3 regions of the Mesobacillus sp. ABV4_180 genome follow, and region 2 is predicted to be linked to each of the others. Evidence: riboswitches for the same ligand, from Rfam matches in the RefSeq annotation. Region 2 holds a riboswitch; each other region holds the start of a gene.
The links. Region 2 has a riboswitch for cyclic di-AMP ahead of ACXAEA_RS05155 (TrkH family potassium uptake protein). Riboswitches for the same ligand answer to the same signal wherever they lie in the genome.

Region 1 (5,269 bases), 3.3 Mb from region 2:
TCGGCGAAGTTTGCAAACAGGACTGTGAATAGCAGAATCATCGTAACAGTGATATTGAACCATGGCTCTACCCCACTGTTACCGAAGATGCCAGGAGAAAAGGACATGATCAATGTAATGAAAAAACCTATTTCCACAACAAACATGATTGGGTTTTTGACCATGATCCTTGGATCGAGTTTTATGAAAGATTCTTTTAAAGCCTGAGTTAAAATCGCTCTATCCATTGTTTTCTTACTTCCATCCTTATTATTTTCGTTATGATCTTGAGGCAAATTGGTTCGTTTATCTGATAATTTTTCAAGCTTACTATTTTCATTTTCATCACGAACATTTGTTTTTTTCTTAAGTGCATGACTGCCCATCATGAGCCCTCCCATCTACAATGTTAAATATTCTGCAACCGGCCCCAATACTAGTGTTGGAAAGAAGGTAAGTGCGCCTATGATAAAAATCGTTCCAAGCAATATGGTTCCAAATAATGCTGTGTCGGTACGGAAGGTTCCCGCAGTTTCTGGGACTAGCTTTTTGGAAGCAAGCGAGCCAGCTACAGCCAACATTGTCACTAGACCAAAGAAGCGCCCAAGATACATGACGATTCCTGTAGACACGTTCCAAAATGGCGTTGCATCGCCTAATCCTTCAAAACCTGATCCATTATTAGCCGCTGAGGACGTATATTCATACACTACCTGACTGATGCCATGGAACCCCTGATTGGAAATCGCTTCATATCCTAATGGCGTGAAAAAGGCAATGGCGGAAGCACCCAGGATCAACAATGGCTGCATCAGCAGCGTAACAGCAATTAGCTTCATTTCTTTCCCTTCAATTTTCTTGCCTAAAAACTCAGGAGTACGGCCGACCATCAAACCAGATAGAAAGACAGCGATGATTGCGTACATAATCACGTTAATGAACCCTGCTCCTACTCCACCGAAGACTGTATTCAGCATCATCGTTGCAAGAGGCATCATTCCGCCAATCGGGGTCATTGTGTCATGCATTGTGTTAACCGCACCTGTCTCAGAGGCTGTCGTAACAACAGCATACAAAGCAGATTGCCCTGTCCCAAAGCGGACTTCTTTTCCCTCCATGCTGCCCTGCTCATGCTGGATTCCCATCGAATTGATAACCGGGTTTCCCTGGAATTCAGAAGTTAAGGTTACTCCGAGAATGACGATGAACATCATGGACATCGAAGCAAACAACACTCTTCCCTGCTTGGCATTTCCAACCATTCTTCCGTAGGCAAATGGCGTAGCTGTTGGCAGTAATAGCATCAAGAGGATTTGCAGGAAATTGCTGAGAGCCGTCGGGTTTTCAAATGGGTGTGCAGAGTTAACTCCCATAAACCCTCCCCCGTTGTTCCCCAGTTCTTTTATAGACAGGAATGATCCTACTGGGCCACGTGCTATTTGCTGTTCACCACCCTCGATTGTCTCGGCAGTAATCGTTGGCTCCAGTGTCTGTGGTACTCCCATCGCAACAAAAAGCAATCCCGTGATAAATGCGATCGGCAAAAGCACTCTCGTAATCGCCCTGATTAAATCCACAAAGAAATTTCCGAATTCTTTACCTGAAAGACCTCGGATAAAAGCCATTAGTACAGCCAGTGCCGTTCCTGGAGCAGCGAACATCATGAACAGAATTCCGATCATTTGCGCTAAATAGGAAAGTCCGCTTTCACCGCTATAGTGCTGAAGGTTCGTATTTGTCATGAAGCTTACTGCCGTATTGAAAGCGAGCGTAGGGTCCATTCCAGCTATTTCACTTGGATTGAGCGGCAGATGACCTTGCAGCCTGAAAACCAGGTAAACCAGCAAAATCATGAACGCATTCGCAAACACCAATGACAGCGCATATTGTTTCCAGGACTGGCTTACCTTCTTAATTCCTCCTAGCTTAAATAACAGATTTTCAAAAGGGCCGAATACTTTATCCAGGCCGCTTTCGTTATAATCAAAAGCTTTTGCCAAATAGATTCCGGCTGGCTTCGCCAAAAGAGCGACAGCCAGCAGCGTGATGATGATTGAAAGAATGGTCGTGAACACTATTTTTACCTCCGAAAGTTAAAATTTCTCTGGATTCACTAATACATAAAGCAGATAAATCACAACGAGGGATACAACCCCCAATAATAAGGTCATCATTCCATTTCATCTCCTTGGTGAACTATACGGGAAGACCAGCTCGTCAGACCAGCCATCATAAGAGTAAGTACAAGGGATAACCCTACAATCAAAACATCCAACATCCTAAACCCTCCTGATTTCCTTAATGGATTAAAAAAGCGATATTATTGCAGTTTGTATAAATGACATGTTTCACACCAAGGCATTCATATAATTTCTGAGGGTACATCTTGTTTTTCGTAACAACAATGATCGGAGCAAGGGTACTCGTCTGGATTACTTTTGATAGGCTGCATGTATCAGCCAGGCGATCCTCCAGCAGAATGACTTTCATAAACCTTTGTTTTAAGTCCACGAATATGTCTTCCTCTTTTAAATGAATAATGTTATTGATGCCTTTGCTCGTCAGCTCCTGGTTAACCTTTTCATCCGCTGATAAATACACAATAGAATCATTTGCATCAAACTGGTCACAAACACTCAGAAATACTTCATAATTTGGAATGCATACAAGCAGTCCATTATTAAAATCCGCATCCCCGCTCACTTCCTGTTCCTCCTTTTCAAAATTAGCACTTAATAAAATCCACAAATTAATCAGGTCCACTTCCGTATCTAATGCGCTTAATCCCATGCCTTCTTAAAAAAAGGTACAAAAAAAGACCAATGCATCCTTCTTCCCCAAAATTGATGCCACCCAGCTGAATCTAGCTATCTCTCAAAAAATGAGACAGATAAATAACACTGAATGAAACATTCAATTTCCATTGGAGAAAAAGTACACATTGGTCTACCTAACGCCCAGCAAACAACTGAATAGCTGCTTCCTTTGCATTCTGTCATCCATGCAACCTTTTCAAAAATAGGCACAATAAAAAGACCTACATTACACAGTCAAGCTGCTTTTTTCATATTGCTATGAAAAAAGCCCCCTGAATAAGGCGGTCTTATGACCTCCTTCGCTTTAGCCGACGAAGTTAGCTGACGGGTAGGATGGCGAAAGAGTGATCTCATCCCTTCTACATACGTAGAATTAACCCCAAGAAAATGGGTCCTCCGTTCTCACAAGTGAGATTAGGCCGAACTATTTAATTTGTGATTTCGAGGTAATTTTACTCCTGGATGAAAAGTTTGTAAATGGGCAAATAACCTGTTTTTTCGTAAAATTTGACGAAATTATTAGATTTACCTTAAGTTATCTTTAATTTGCTCACTTTCTTTTTGATTTGCTCCCTTTTTCAAACTCTTATTGACAGGTTTTACAGGGATTCATTAATATTACTCTGTAAATATCATGCTTAGGAGGAGTTCTTAATGAGCTCAAAAAAACGCAGGCTTGAAGCAGATTTGAGTGAAGCTTTCATTAAATTGCAAAGAGACCTGATTGGCAGAGGACCACAGGAAACAAAAACGTATATTGTCAATGATATGGTGATCGCCCGTTTCAAAGGTGTATTAACCGTTGAAGAAAAACATTTAGTCAGCCATGATGATGGGAAGAAGCTCGTAAAGAAAATGCGCCAGCTCCTCCGTGAAATGTACAGCAAGAACTTTGAAGAAATTGTGGAACAACATACAAAATGCAAGGTTCTTTCCAGCCATAGTGATATCAGTACAAAACTGGGGGAAAGAATTGAAGTGTTCATAGTGGATAAAGATCTCGAAAAACTGCTGGGCAATGAATAGGATTTTCATAGTTTAGTTGATTAACAGAGCTCGGTCTGTCTCGTTTACTTCTGACCTTTTCAGGCGTAACAGCCTAAGAAATAAATCCTGATATTATCGTTTTTTCTAAATAGCAAATAAATTTAATCAAACGTTTGATTAAATTATTTGTCCTGTTTACAGACATATAAGAAGCACTCTTGTGAACAAAAAAACCCACAAAAGAAAATTTTTTGTGGGTTTTTCACCTTGTTAAATTTACGATATTAATTCGCCTAATATTTTCTGCCTAATATTTTCTGCCTAATATTTTCTGCCTAATATTTTCTGCCTATCATTTCCGGAGCTCGATAAAGTTCTTAACCAAACGCTTCGGTGCTGCTCGTAAATAGGCTTCTTGGATTAAATCCGTCAATTCATCCCAGACTTCGCTTTCAGGATTTTGAATAGATACCCAACCATGATGTCCTATGTATGGGGCTTTATAAAAATGCTCTTTTTGCAGCAATAATTGTTGTGTTTCGCGATCAGACTTGAACGACAAGCTGAATCCTTTGTCATCTTCTCCTGATATCACGAAAGATTTCCCATTGATTTTAAACGTATTGTGCCCAAAGCCGTCAATATGCTCAACTGCCTCGGGCAGTGCAAGACAGATAGTGCGCACATTTTCAAGCGTACTTGACGTCCCTTTAGATTTCACGCTTTTCTACACCTATCATAGTTTCTATTTTGCATTCTCATCAGGCTGATGAATCCCGAATACATTACCTTCAGTATCGAGATAATACCCTTGCCACGCCATTCCAGGAAGGGCATATTTCGGCACTGCGACCTTGCCATCATTCTCGAGGATTTTCGCTTCTGTTGCGTCGTAATCTTCTACTCCCATGGTGCAGGAGAATCCATTCAATGCCTGGTTTGGTTCTGGTGGAGCACTTTTCCGCTGCATCAATGCGCCATTGATCCCAGGTTCTTTCTCATCGCCAGTCACAGCCCCGAAGTAAGGCATTCCGGCATACTCACTCCAATCCTGAAATGACCATCCAAATACCTCTCCATAAAACTTCTTTGCCCTCTCCATATCACTTACATGGATTTCAAAATGAACTAATCTTCCCATGATTACCTCCAGATTTTATATTTAGATGCTATTATGTATATCTTGAGGATACTTCTTTATTATAGGACAGTTGTGGGAATATATTCAATTTTTACAAAAATCTAAATTCTGTCGCGTTATTCATCCTCGCGAATCGGCAGCACCGTCGAATCCTTTATCCCTCTCAAGGCAAGACTTGTCTGGATCTTGGTTATCCCCAGTTCATTCAGCTTTCTGATAAACATCTCAAGTTCCTTGCGATCCTTGCACGCCACCTTTAACAGATAATCGTATTCGCCTGTTAAGCAATGACACTCCAAAACTTCCTTCATCGATTCCAATGTCGCCTCCAGTGCTTCCAGCTTTT
Region 2 (5,269 bases):
AATGCCTATAAGGAATCAAGCTATGGGAAAGTTAATTTGGTCCGCAAAGAAAACACCGAATTTGTATGGGTAGAAATGCCGAAGGGGGCTTCCTACTATCTAGACCAAGAGGGAACATATGCTGAAGGTGGAGTATATAAGCTTGGGAACGTAAATGGAGACGCTCATACTGGCGAATTCGTACGCGATCTCTTAAAGTCTGCTGACGAACAGGTTGATTTCTCTCAGTATGCTGTTGATGGGGAAGTTCCAAACGTATTTGTCGTCCATGAAGGAACAGGTGCTGAATACAGCCGCGATCCAGGTCAGTTCTGGTCTCATAAATGGAATATCTTAAGCGCATTATACTATGGCAAATACTATGAAACTGGAACTCCAACTCCTCAGCATGAGGGTATGGACGAAGGTGAGTGGATTGATAAGACGATTAAAGAAGACATGACGTACGATGGAGTAATCGTCAATAACTACAACATCCAGCCTGGTATTGGCGGTAACGTTGCCGGCTTCGATGCAGCGACAAACACTTATAGTGATGATAAGAAGACTGGACCATTCCCAGTGCAAACTGGCGTATATGCTCACGAATTTGGACATGCTCTAGGATTGCCAGACTTCTATGATACTGTATATACTTCCGAAGGTGTAGGAAACTACTCGATGATGGCTGGCGGTTCATGGATGCGCTATCCTAATAAGCCTGAATACGGCGGGAACTCTCCGACACACTTCGATCCGTTCTCAAAGATTTTCTTAGGATGGGCTAACCCAATTGAAGTCAAGCCAGGTGAAGTTAAGGAAATCACTTTGCCAGCTGCCAACTTAGCGACAGCTGATAATGGAATCGTCAAAATGGAAGTTCCAGGCTCAAACGGCACGGAATACTTCTTATTTGAAAATATGCAGCAGGACGGCTTTAATAAAGGGATGGTTCGTCAGGGTGAAGATGCCCACGGCCTGGTTGCATGGCATGTCGATGAAAATATCATCAACCTGTACCAGACTGCTGGTTTCCGTCCGAACAATGTTGAAAACTGGATGAACAAGCGCTTCCAGTACAATCAGACACAGACGGCAAGCAATGGCGACGTGGTAACTCACTATGGATTATCTGTCCTTCAGGCAGATGGCTTATACGATCTTGAAAAGAACTTAAACCGCGGAGATGCAGGCGACTTCTTCAAGACTGGCAGCAAAATCACTCCTGTATCAGGAAATGTACACACGGGTTCTTACTACTTCTGGAAAGGCTTTAGTAATACACCTGCTGACTCTGGAATTCACGTAACGAACATCGTTGAAAACAAAGACGGTTCAATTACAGCTAAATTCTTCTATAACTTTAACTCAAGCGTAAAATAATTCAAAAAAACCTGAGCGAGGTATGTCCCTGCTCAGGTTTTTATTTTATGAAACGAACACATTCAAATGGCCTGGAAGGACTTTGGCCTCGAATGGCAATGGCTCCCCTTCTTCACCATCGATATTCACTATATGCGCTTTTGGGGAAGTCACATTAAGAAAGGCTGTCCGGATATATTCCACTTCTTCACTTTCATTCAGTTCACCTTTCAGCAACGAAGGAATGAGAGTGGCAATTTTCGGGATGGATACTTTTTTAATGATAAAAGCATGGAATTTTCCATCATCCACACTTGCGTCCGGAGCAAGGGCTTCAAAGCCCCCAACAGAATTTGTCAGTGCCGCAAGTAATAGAAAGGCCTCGCCATCCCACTTGCCTGTATCATGCTCAACCGATAACTCCATAGAATCACCGCTCAAAAACGATTTGGCACCCTCCATGAAATAAGCAAGTGACCCGAGCCTTGTTTTTTGTTCTGGAGTGACATTATAGGACGCTTCAGCAATTGAGCCCACAGCCAATACATTCGCAAAATAAGCCTCATTGGTCTTGCCGACATCCACAGGGCGCAGGTTTTGGTTCTCCAATATCGAAATAGCTTCATATGGATTAAGAGGTACATTAAGTGCCCGAGCAAAATCATTGATCGTTCCCAGTGGAATGATTCCCAAAGCAGGGCGATGTTCCTGTTCAGAGAGCCCGTTGATCGCTTCATTAATCGTCCCGTCGCCTCCCATTGCAATGACAGCATCATATAAAGCAATGCAAGCCTCTGTTGCAAAAGCGGCAGCATCGCCTTCTTTTTCTGTCTTCCTGATTTCTATATCATCATATTTCCCTCGAAGGGTTTCCTCTATTTTCTGTACATACTCGTTCGCTTTTTCTTTTCCGGATGATGGATTCATAATGATCATGGCTTTCATCATCGACAACCTCCAGCATTTCGATTCTCAAGCTTTTATCAACCCTATTATTTACCTTTAATTGATGGACTATAAACCGCGCAAGATGTTCAGTCCTGCATACTTAGTAAAATAAACAAAAAACGAAGAAAAACTGCGATTCAGTGAGATAACCTGTGATAAGCCAATGGTATCCGTTAAAATTGGGTAAAAAGGGTTATTTTTAGCGTACTTTTCATGCTTTACAACTGGAATGGGAGAGGAGTATGATTACAACAGTTTCAGATTTCTGCTGAAACAAAAACTCTTTTCGTAACCGAAATCGTTAAAATGTGAAAGCATTAATGTTTACGGGAAGAGCCAAATTTAATGAGTTTCATATTTCTAAATCGCTGAATCCAATTGGAGCGGGGGAACCAACTTTGTGGATACAATCCACTTGGGGTGAAGCCTTTAAAAAGGCGGGGCTATTCTCAGTCCTAATCCGACAGCTAACTTCGCAAGCGTTGCAGAAGAGGAAGATGGAGCTTGTGTGACGAGTCTGTTCAAAAGTCCACAAGGCTATTATCTTTAGCCTCTGGGGGCTTTTTTGTTTTGCTTTGATTTTAAATATGTCGACTATTTTAGAATCCAGTTAAGACAAAGTCCCTGCAAGGAAATATTAAACGCATAATTCCTCATACTAAGGAAAGAAGGAAACATCATGCGCAGGAAATTGTTTTTTCGGCTGGACCCTCCCAAAGTACTCGTCCTGGGTTTTGGGACGATCATCCTGATGGGTGCATTGCTGCTGTCATTGCCTTCAGCTACAACCGATGGAAACGGATTGACTTTCCTGGATGCACTATTCACTGCAACCTCTGCTACATGTGTGACTGGACTGGTTGTAGTGGATACCGGAGATACCTTCACACGGTTTGGTGAAATGGTCATCCTTTCGATGATTCAGATTGGCGGGCTGGGATTTATGAGCTTTGCCACCTTGCTCGCATTCATTCTGGGGAAAAGGATCTCATTCAAAGAGCGTCTGGTTATCCAGGAGTCGTTGAACAACACCACTGTTGAAGGTGTGGTGAGGCTTGTAAAGAGACTGCTGATTTTTACAGCGGTAGTCGAGATTGCCGGGGGAATCCTTTTATCATTGAGGTTCTCGCAGGATATGGCTGCTGGAAAGGCAATCTATTTTGGCTTTTTCCATGCCGTTTCAAACTTCAACAATGCCGGGTTTGATTTAATGGGCGGTTTCCGCGGACTTACTGCCTATGCTGATGATCCTATCGTCAATATTACGCTGGTCTCCTTGATCAGCCTCGGCGGTATCGGTTTTATCGTCATGAACGAATTAGTTGAATATCGCAGCACAAGGCGCTTGTCATTGCACTCCAAAATGGCGCTGGCTGTTTCAGGCATTCTTGTAGTTGGTGGAGCACTCCTGATTTTTATTCTTGAATTCAATAATCCATCTACATTGAAGCCAATGTCCTGGTCCGGCAAAATATTCGGTGCGCTATACCAGGCGGTCACTCCAAGGACTGCGGGATCCAATACATTAAATATCCCTGATTTGAAGCAGTCTACATTATTTTTGATCATCTTCCTGATGTTCATTGGTGCTTCTCCAGGGTCGACAGGCGGAGGAATCAAGACAACGACTTTTGCTGTCCTGATTGGTGCCGTTAAGTCGCAGATCCGCGGCAGGGAAGATGTCACCTTCTTTGGCAGAAGGCTGGATTACACCATTGTTTCAAAATCTTTGACGGTTACACTCATTGCAATTTTTTTAATCATAACGATTACAATGGTGTTGACCATTACAGAACCGGGAAAAGATTTCTTGATGATATTCTTTGAGGCAGTATCAGCATTTTCGACTGTCGGTCTATCGATGGGGTTGACGCCAGAATTGTCATCATACGGAAAAATATTGATAACCATTACAATGTTCGCGGGCCGTGTTGGACCGCTGACACTAGCTTTTGCAGTAGCGAGAAAAAGAAAAGAAGATCATTACCGATATCCTGCTGGAAAAGTGATGATTGGGTAGGAGGATGTAATTATGGCAAGGCAATTCGCAGTAATCGGGATGGGACGTTTTGGCTCAAGTGTAGCAACGACCCTCTATAATGAAGGACATGAAGTACTGGCAATCGATAAGAAGGAACAATATATCGAGGAATACAAGGAACATGTGACCCATGCGGTAATCGGGGATTCCACAGATGAGCAGACGTTGAAAGCGGTTGGAATCAGGAACTTTGATACAGTCATCGTTGCGATCGGCGATGACATCCAGGCAAGTATCCTTACCGTTCTAATTCTAAAAGAAATGGGAGTTTCCAACGTCGTAGCCAAAGCGCTTAATAAGCACCATGCGCAGGTATTGTTCAAAGTCGGTGCAGACAAAGTCATTTTCCCTGAACGGGACATGGGTGAAAGGGTCGCGCACCAGCTGATGGCATCGCCGAATGTATTGAATTTCATCGAACTTTCAGATGACTACAGCATTGAGGAAATCAAACTCCCAATGAGCATGGCTGGCAAAAACCTGATTGAAATCAATCTGCGGGCAAAGTACAATATCACGGTTATCGGCGTGAAAACGGCTAACAAGGTCGATATTTCACCAGATCCGGAGAAAACCCTGAGAGCAGAGGATATTCTGATTGTACTCGGAGAAAACGGCGACTTGAACCGGTTCACGAAAATTAAATAATCCAATCTGGCAGACTGTTTATCAACAGTCTGTTTTTTTATGTAGGTTGTGTTAAATCTAAATGTTGTTTTTAAGTCCTGTTGATTGGAGTGGAAGGCGCGCAGACTCCTCCGAAAATGCTAACGCATTTCCATCGTGCGTGGGCGGATTCAAAGAAGCAAAATCAATGTCCTGCGGGATCAGCTGGACAGATGAGACCCCGCAGGAGCTTGCGACGAAGAGGCTCAGCGTCAGCCCCGCGGAAAGCGAAGCGCCTGGAACGGAAATCAACAGTCTAATTTAACACAGCCT
Region 3 (5,269 bases), 1.8 Mb from region 2:
CAATCGCAATTTTCGTAATGCGTTCATGCTTCTTGCCTTCAAAATCCACATATGGAATATTGAAGATTTTCTCCAGTCTGGAAACAAGAAAGTCTGTGCTGGTTTCCTCTATTTCGCAAATAAATACCAGGTCAATCCCTTTGTACTCTGGCAAAAAACCATCAACTTTTTTAGCTCCTAATGCTTGCTGGATTGCAACACTAGTCCCCAGCTTTCTATGAAAATCCAATGGTTCATGTACCGTATAAACAGAAAGTTTTTTCTCTATGATTCCAGTAATATATTTTTCTTTAATTGGGACAAAGCCTTTCCCCCATTCGCCATTCGGATCACCGCATTCCATCAGCAAAGGATGATGCATAAATAGAAGATCACCTTCTATGCTATTTTCGATAAAATGCTCTAGCACCTCGTCTGTTGGAAACACAGCCAAGAATACTTTGCTTACCTCTGGAGCTCCTTTTATCATCAACCCATTGAAACGTACAGTAAATTCCTTTTCAAAGATACCTTTCCAATCAAAACCCGTCTCTTCATAGGCTGCCGGAAGAAATCTGCTGAACCCTGGATCCTTTCCAAACTCTTCGATTTCAAAAACTCGATTTAATTCACTCACAATGTGCACAAGCTTCAACATTACCACCCCATATCTAGTGTAGACTCTTTCCGATTTCTAACGTTAATTCAAGATTCTCTATTGGCAGCGAATAGCAGCTGAATTTCAAGCCCCCTCCGTCACCAGAACAATGTGATTCCTAGAAAAATTTCAAATGGAAACCAATATACATTTACAATTTTAAAATAATAATATAATATTTATGAATATTTTCCGCTTAATCTTACCGAAGAACGGGGGAACCAATTGGCGTCTTCTCGCCTGGGGTGAATTCAACCTGAAAGGGCTTTGCGTTTCCAAGTCCTAACCCGACAGCTAACCTCGTAAGCGACCAAAGGGAACAGTAGATCATAATCTTTGTGGTAAATGACACCCTAAGTGTCTTTTTTTACGGAGAAAAACAATCTTGTATCCCTTGCCAATTGCTATTACAGCATAGAATTTACAGAAGGTGAGGAAATCCATATGAAAAGAATCAGTTTGGCAGGACAAATATTTATCGGCCTGATTGTCGGTATCATCGTAGGTGCAGTATTTATTGGGAACCCAGCAGTTGCCTCCTACCTTCAGCCGATTGGAGATATTTTTCTCCGTTTAATTAAAATGATCGTCGTACCGATCGTTGTTGCAAGTATCATTGTTGCCGTTGCTGGTGTCGGCGACATTAAACAGTTGGGTAAAATCGGCGGTAAAACGCTCTTGTATTTTGAAATTATCACGACAATTGCCATCATTGTTGGTATCGTCGCAGCGAATTTATTCCAGCCAGGTGCTGGCGTTAATATGAGCGAACTGGATAAAACGGATATTGCCAGTTATGTAGATACAGCCGAAACACAAGAAACAAAGTCTATGATCACGACACTGGTAGAAATCGTCCCAACCAATCCAATTGCTGCTTTTGCAGAAGGCGATATGCTTGCGATCATCTTCTTTTCCCTTGTATTTGGTTTAGGGATTTCGGCGATCGGTGAAAAAGGAAAACCAGTTATAGCCTTTTTCCAGGGAACAGCTGACGCGATGTTTTATGCTACCAACCAAATCATGAAATTCGCACCATTTGGGGTATTTGCACTGATTGGTGTGACAGTTTCAAAATTCGGTCTTGCATCATTAATCCCGCTTGGCAAATTAGTCCTTACCGTTTATGGCACAATGGCTTTCTTCGTAATCGTCGTATTAGGCTTAGTAGCTAAAATGGCAGGTTACAATATTTTCAAATTGATTGTTACACTGAAAGATGAATTAATATTGGCATTCTCGACAGCGAGCTCCGAGACAGTATTGCCAAGAATCATGGATAAAATGGAGAAAGAAGGAGCACCAAAACACATCACTTCTTTCGTCATACCGACAGGCTACTCCTTTAACCTTGATGGTTCAACGCTATATCAAGCACTCGCAGCCATTTTTATCGCCCAGATGTACGGAATCGACATGAGCATTTCAGAACAGATATCACTAATGCTGGTGTTGATGGTTACTTCAAAAGGCATAGCCGGAGTCCCGGGTGTTTCATTCGTCGTTCTCCTGGCGACACTAGGTACTGTAGGATTGCCTGTTGAAGGTTTAGCATTCATTGCTGGGATTGACAGAATCCTTGATATGGGACGTACGGCTGTAAATGTAGTCGGGAACTCTCTGGCAGCCATTGTAATCGCCAAATGGGAAGGCGTCTTCAAACCAAATAGTCAATCAGCTTCATTGAATAAAGCTTCTTAAATTATATTGATATCCAACAGGATCACCTGTTGGATATTTTTTTGCTTTTTTTCTCAATGTTATGACTAAAATGCCAGCTTAAATGCAGCGAGTTGTTCTCCCCAAGGCGCAATTTCTGTTTCGACAAAACCAGCGTTCTTATATGTTTTTCGTGCCCCCTCATTTTCTGGATGATAGCCAATCATGATAGTCGGAATTCTATCTGTGTTCTCCCTTTTAATCTCTTCAATTATTAATTTCACAGCAGCGGCACCGATTCCCCTTCCCTGGCATGCCTGATCTACCATCAAACGGTATACCCAATAATTATTGTCATCCTGGTCAATACCGTACATGGCAAAGCCTATCATCTGATTACCTTCGTATATCCCGGAGGCGCTGAACTGTACAAGGAATTGAACTTCAGCAATCGAATATAGATTAGAGGCCATAAAGTGCTTTTGCTCATCCTTAACCTTTAACTGAATTGCATCCTCCCAGTTGTCCTTCGTAATAGGTCTTAAAGTCAGATCCATAAAATAATCCCATCCTTCTATAAAAATACCATTCTGAACCGATGATATTGTTGTTAACAACTAAATTTCATATATTTTAGCTAATTTTACCATCAGCAATAAAATTCTCAACCATCTTTTTAAATTTTTTAAAATAATTAAAAAATCCAAGTAACTTTTACAGTTATTATTTGTCTATGATTTTTGGAGAGAGGGGGATGTAATGTCGGATCCAAGAATCGAATTATACGAAACCTATAAAAATGCGATTTTTTTATACTTGTACCGGTCAACACTGAATCGGCATGTTGCTGAGGATCTTACACAGGATACTTTTTTAAAAGCTTTCCAAACACTAGCCAGTTTCCGTGGGGAATCCTCATTAAAGACCTGGCTTTTTAAAATTGCCAGAAATACTTTTATCAATTTCAGCAAGAGAAAACATAACAATATGGAGTTTCAATCTGATGAGCTTGATCAGCAATTTGTACAACAGCAAGATCTGTACAAAAACTCAGATGATCAGCACGAAATTGAGCTTACATTACTGATGCTTCCTGAAAACTACAGAACTTATATTATTTTGCGGGATGTCAATGACCTCTCCTATGAAGAGGTAGCCACAATCACAAACGAAACAATTGGCCAGGTAAAGGTTGGCTTGTATAGGGCACGGAAGAAATTCAGGGAAATCTACAATAAGATGGAGGATGGGGAATGAAATTGGAACATGATGTAGTCCAGGATCTTTATCCATTATATATAGAAAACGATTTAAGTCCTTCGGTAAAAGTTTCAGTGGATGAGCATTTGCAGGCTTGTGAAGCATGCAGGATTTTTTACGAAACCGGAGAAAGAAGCATTACAGTAGCTAACATGGATGAACCGAAAGTATCCAGCTCCCTGGATGATAAAATCATCTTAAAAATGAAGCTGAATCGATTAAGGCTTGTCACTGTGGTCCTCGCAACCATTATTTTTTCAATGGTCCTCACAGATTACGTGAAGGAACGCGAAAAAATGTTCATGGCCGTAGACAACTATTATGGCACGATCAGAAACTTTTCGGGAATGTTTGATGTTGTTAAAACCGAAGGACAGAGCCTTGAATTCCTTCAGGAAATGTTACATCAGTTGTTCGAAGAAAATATGACACTTGAGGAACATATAAATATTTTCGAAAGAAAAAATATTAACACAACTGCCTTCCATCTAAGCCTGAATACGCAAAGATTGAATTCCATGTTTGAAGTCTTGAAAATCCGTTATGACCAGGGCAGATGGACAGAAACAGACGAAGCAGCATTTCAATCTGTAAAGGATTATTTCATTGAACAGGAAAAAGTCATGAGAGTGGAATATAGAAAAACACATCATGGATATAGTTCATATCTCCACAACCTGGATGTAAAAACAATGGACCAGTTTTATGAAAAAATGAATCTCTTGAGTTACAGTTATACACGATTTCATAAATTGCCTGATCAAATGAAAATAATGAACGAGGCAGAATTGAAGAGCCTGATTGCCAATACTTTGGATATAGATAGAGATAAAATCAAATTAAAAAAGGAAAGTCCGATTAATGACTTATTTGTCTACCATTTTGATATCGGAGCGGGATTCGGTGGGACAATTGATGCAATCACAGGTCAAATCACGAATTATACCGGGAATACCGGAGCATTAAATGATGGTCCCCTCATAAGCGAGGAGGAAGCTGAGAGTAAGGCAAAAGAATATTTAACAAAAATCTATGGAGAAAACCTTAACCTTGAGCTGGTACCATCAGGGTTCAATTACAACTCTTTCTCAGATGATCCAAGACATAAAGTCTACAGCTTTAAAGCAGTCCCAAACTTTAAAGGGATAGCATTGTATTCTCCGCTGGAATCCGAAACCATCATCAACGTTAATGCCAGGAACGGCGAGCTTGAAAGCTTTGATCACAATCGTTATATCCCCTCCTTCGAAAAATTTGATCAAGTTGACCTTTCAGCAATACTAGAGAATAAGGGCAATAAACAGCCGGTCATCATTTATTCAGCACTGACAGGAAATTTCGAGCTTGTCTATATGGAGTCTGATTTGGATTACTACGAAGAAGGAAAATTCATTTCAGCGACAACTGGACTGCATGAGAAGATTTATATTGAAGAAAGATAAATTCGCACGAGACAGTAGGCAAACTCGAGAAATCTGAGGTTGTCAGCTGTCTTTTTTGTACATTACAATTATTTGTGTTTTCATACCCGGTTTGCTACATTTAAAATAAGGAGTCTTTAACCTACGAAGGCGTTGTTAACTAAACCGTTATTTTTTGAGGGGTGTACATAAAATGGAATCAACATTTTATCAAAAAGATGAAGTAACTGAGTTCATCAAAGCCAACAGGGATCTTTTTGAACAACAATTATTATCAGAGGCAGTTAACGTT

Region 1: linked by a shared signal. The riboswitch ahead of ACXAEA_RS21860 (hypothetical protein) and the one ahead of ACXAEA_RS05155 (TrkH family potassium uptake protein) in region 2 are both predicted to bind cyclic di-AMP.
Region 3: linked by a shared signal. The riboswitch ahead of ACXAEA_RS14865 (cation:dicarboxylate symporter family transporter) and the one ahead of ACXAEA_RS05155 (TrkH family potassium uptake protein) in region 2 are both predicted to bind cyclic di-AMP.

Annotation. Positions count from the first base shown of each region.
Region 1 is NZ_JBSWTJ010000001.1:4,297,478-4,302,746, forward strand. It holds gene kdpB (potassium-transporting ATPase subunit KdpB) at 1-227, opposite strand, end outside; gene kdpA (potassium-transporting ATPase subunit KdpA) at 381-2,042, opposite strand; gene ACXAEA_RS21855 (potassium-transporting ATPase subunit F) at 2,073-2,153, opposite strand; gene ACXAEA_RS21860 (hypothetical protein) at 2,278-2,682, opposite strand; cyclic di-AMP (ydaO/yuaA leader) riboswitch at 3,087-3,226, opposite strand; gene ACXAEA_RS21865 (Na-translocating system protein MpsC family protein) at 3,450-3,821, shown strand; gene ACXAEA_RS21870 (MmcQ/YjbR family DNA-binding protein) at 4,135-4,503, opposite strand; gene ACXAEA_RS21875 (VOC family protein) at 4,528-4,923, opposite strand; gene ACXAEA_RS21880 (Lrp/AsnC family transcriptional regulator) at 5,040-5,269, opposite strand, start outside.
Region 2 is NZ_JBSWTJ010000001.1:1,039,502-1,044,770, forward strand. It holds gene ACXAEA_RS05145 (M6 family metalloprotease domain-containing protein) at 1-1,362, shown strand, start outside; gene ACXAEA_RS05150 (diacylglycerol/lipid kinase family protein) at 1,408-2,289, opposite strand; cyclic di-AMP (ydaO/yuaA leader) riboswitch at 2,646-2,787, shown strand; gene ACXAEA_RS05155 (TrkH family potassium uptake protein) at 2,969-4,309, shown strand; gene ACXAEA_RS05160 (potassium channel family protein) at 4,322-4,978, shown strand.
Region 3 is NZ_JBSWTJ010000001.1:2,881,494-2,886,762, forward strand. It holds gene ACXAEA_RS14860 (Nif3-like dinuclear metal center hexameric protein) at 1-637, opposite strand, end outside; cyclic di-AMP (ydaO/yuaA leader) riboswitch at 821-962, shown strand; gene ACXAEA_RS14865 (cation:dicarboxylate symporter family transporter) at 1,082-2,338, shown strand; gene ACXAEA_RS14870 (GNAT family N-acetyltransferase) at 2,404-2,853, opposite strand; gene ACXAEA_RS14875 (RNA polymerase sigma factor) at 3,056-3,553, shown strand; gene ACXAEA_RS14880 (zf-HC2 domain-containing protein) at 3,550-4,998, shown strand; gene ACXAEA_RS14885 (STAS domain-containing protein) at 5,171-5,269, shown strand, end outside.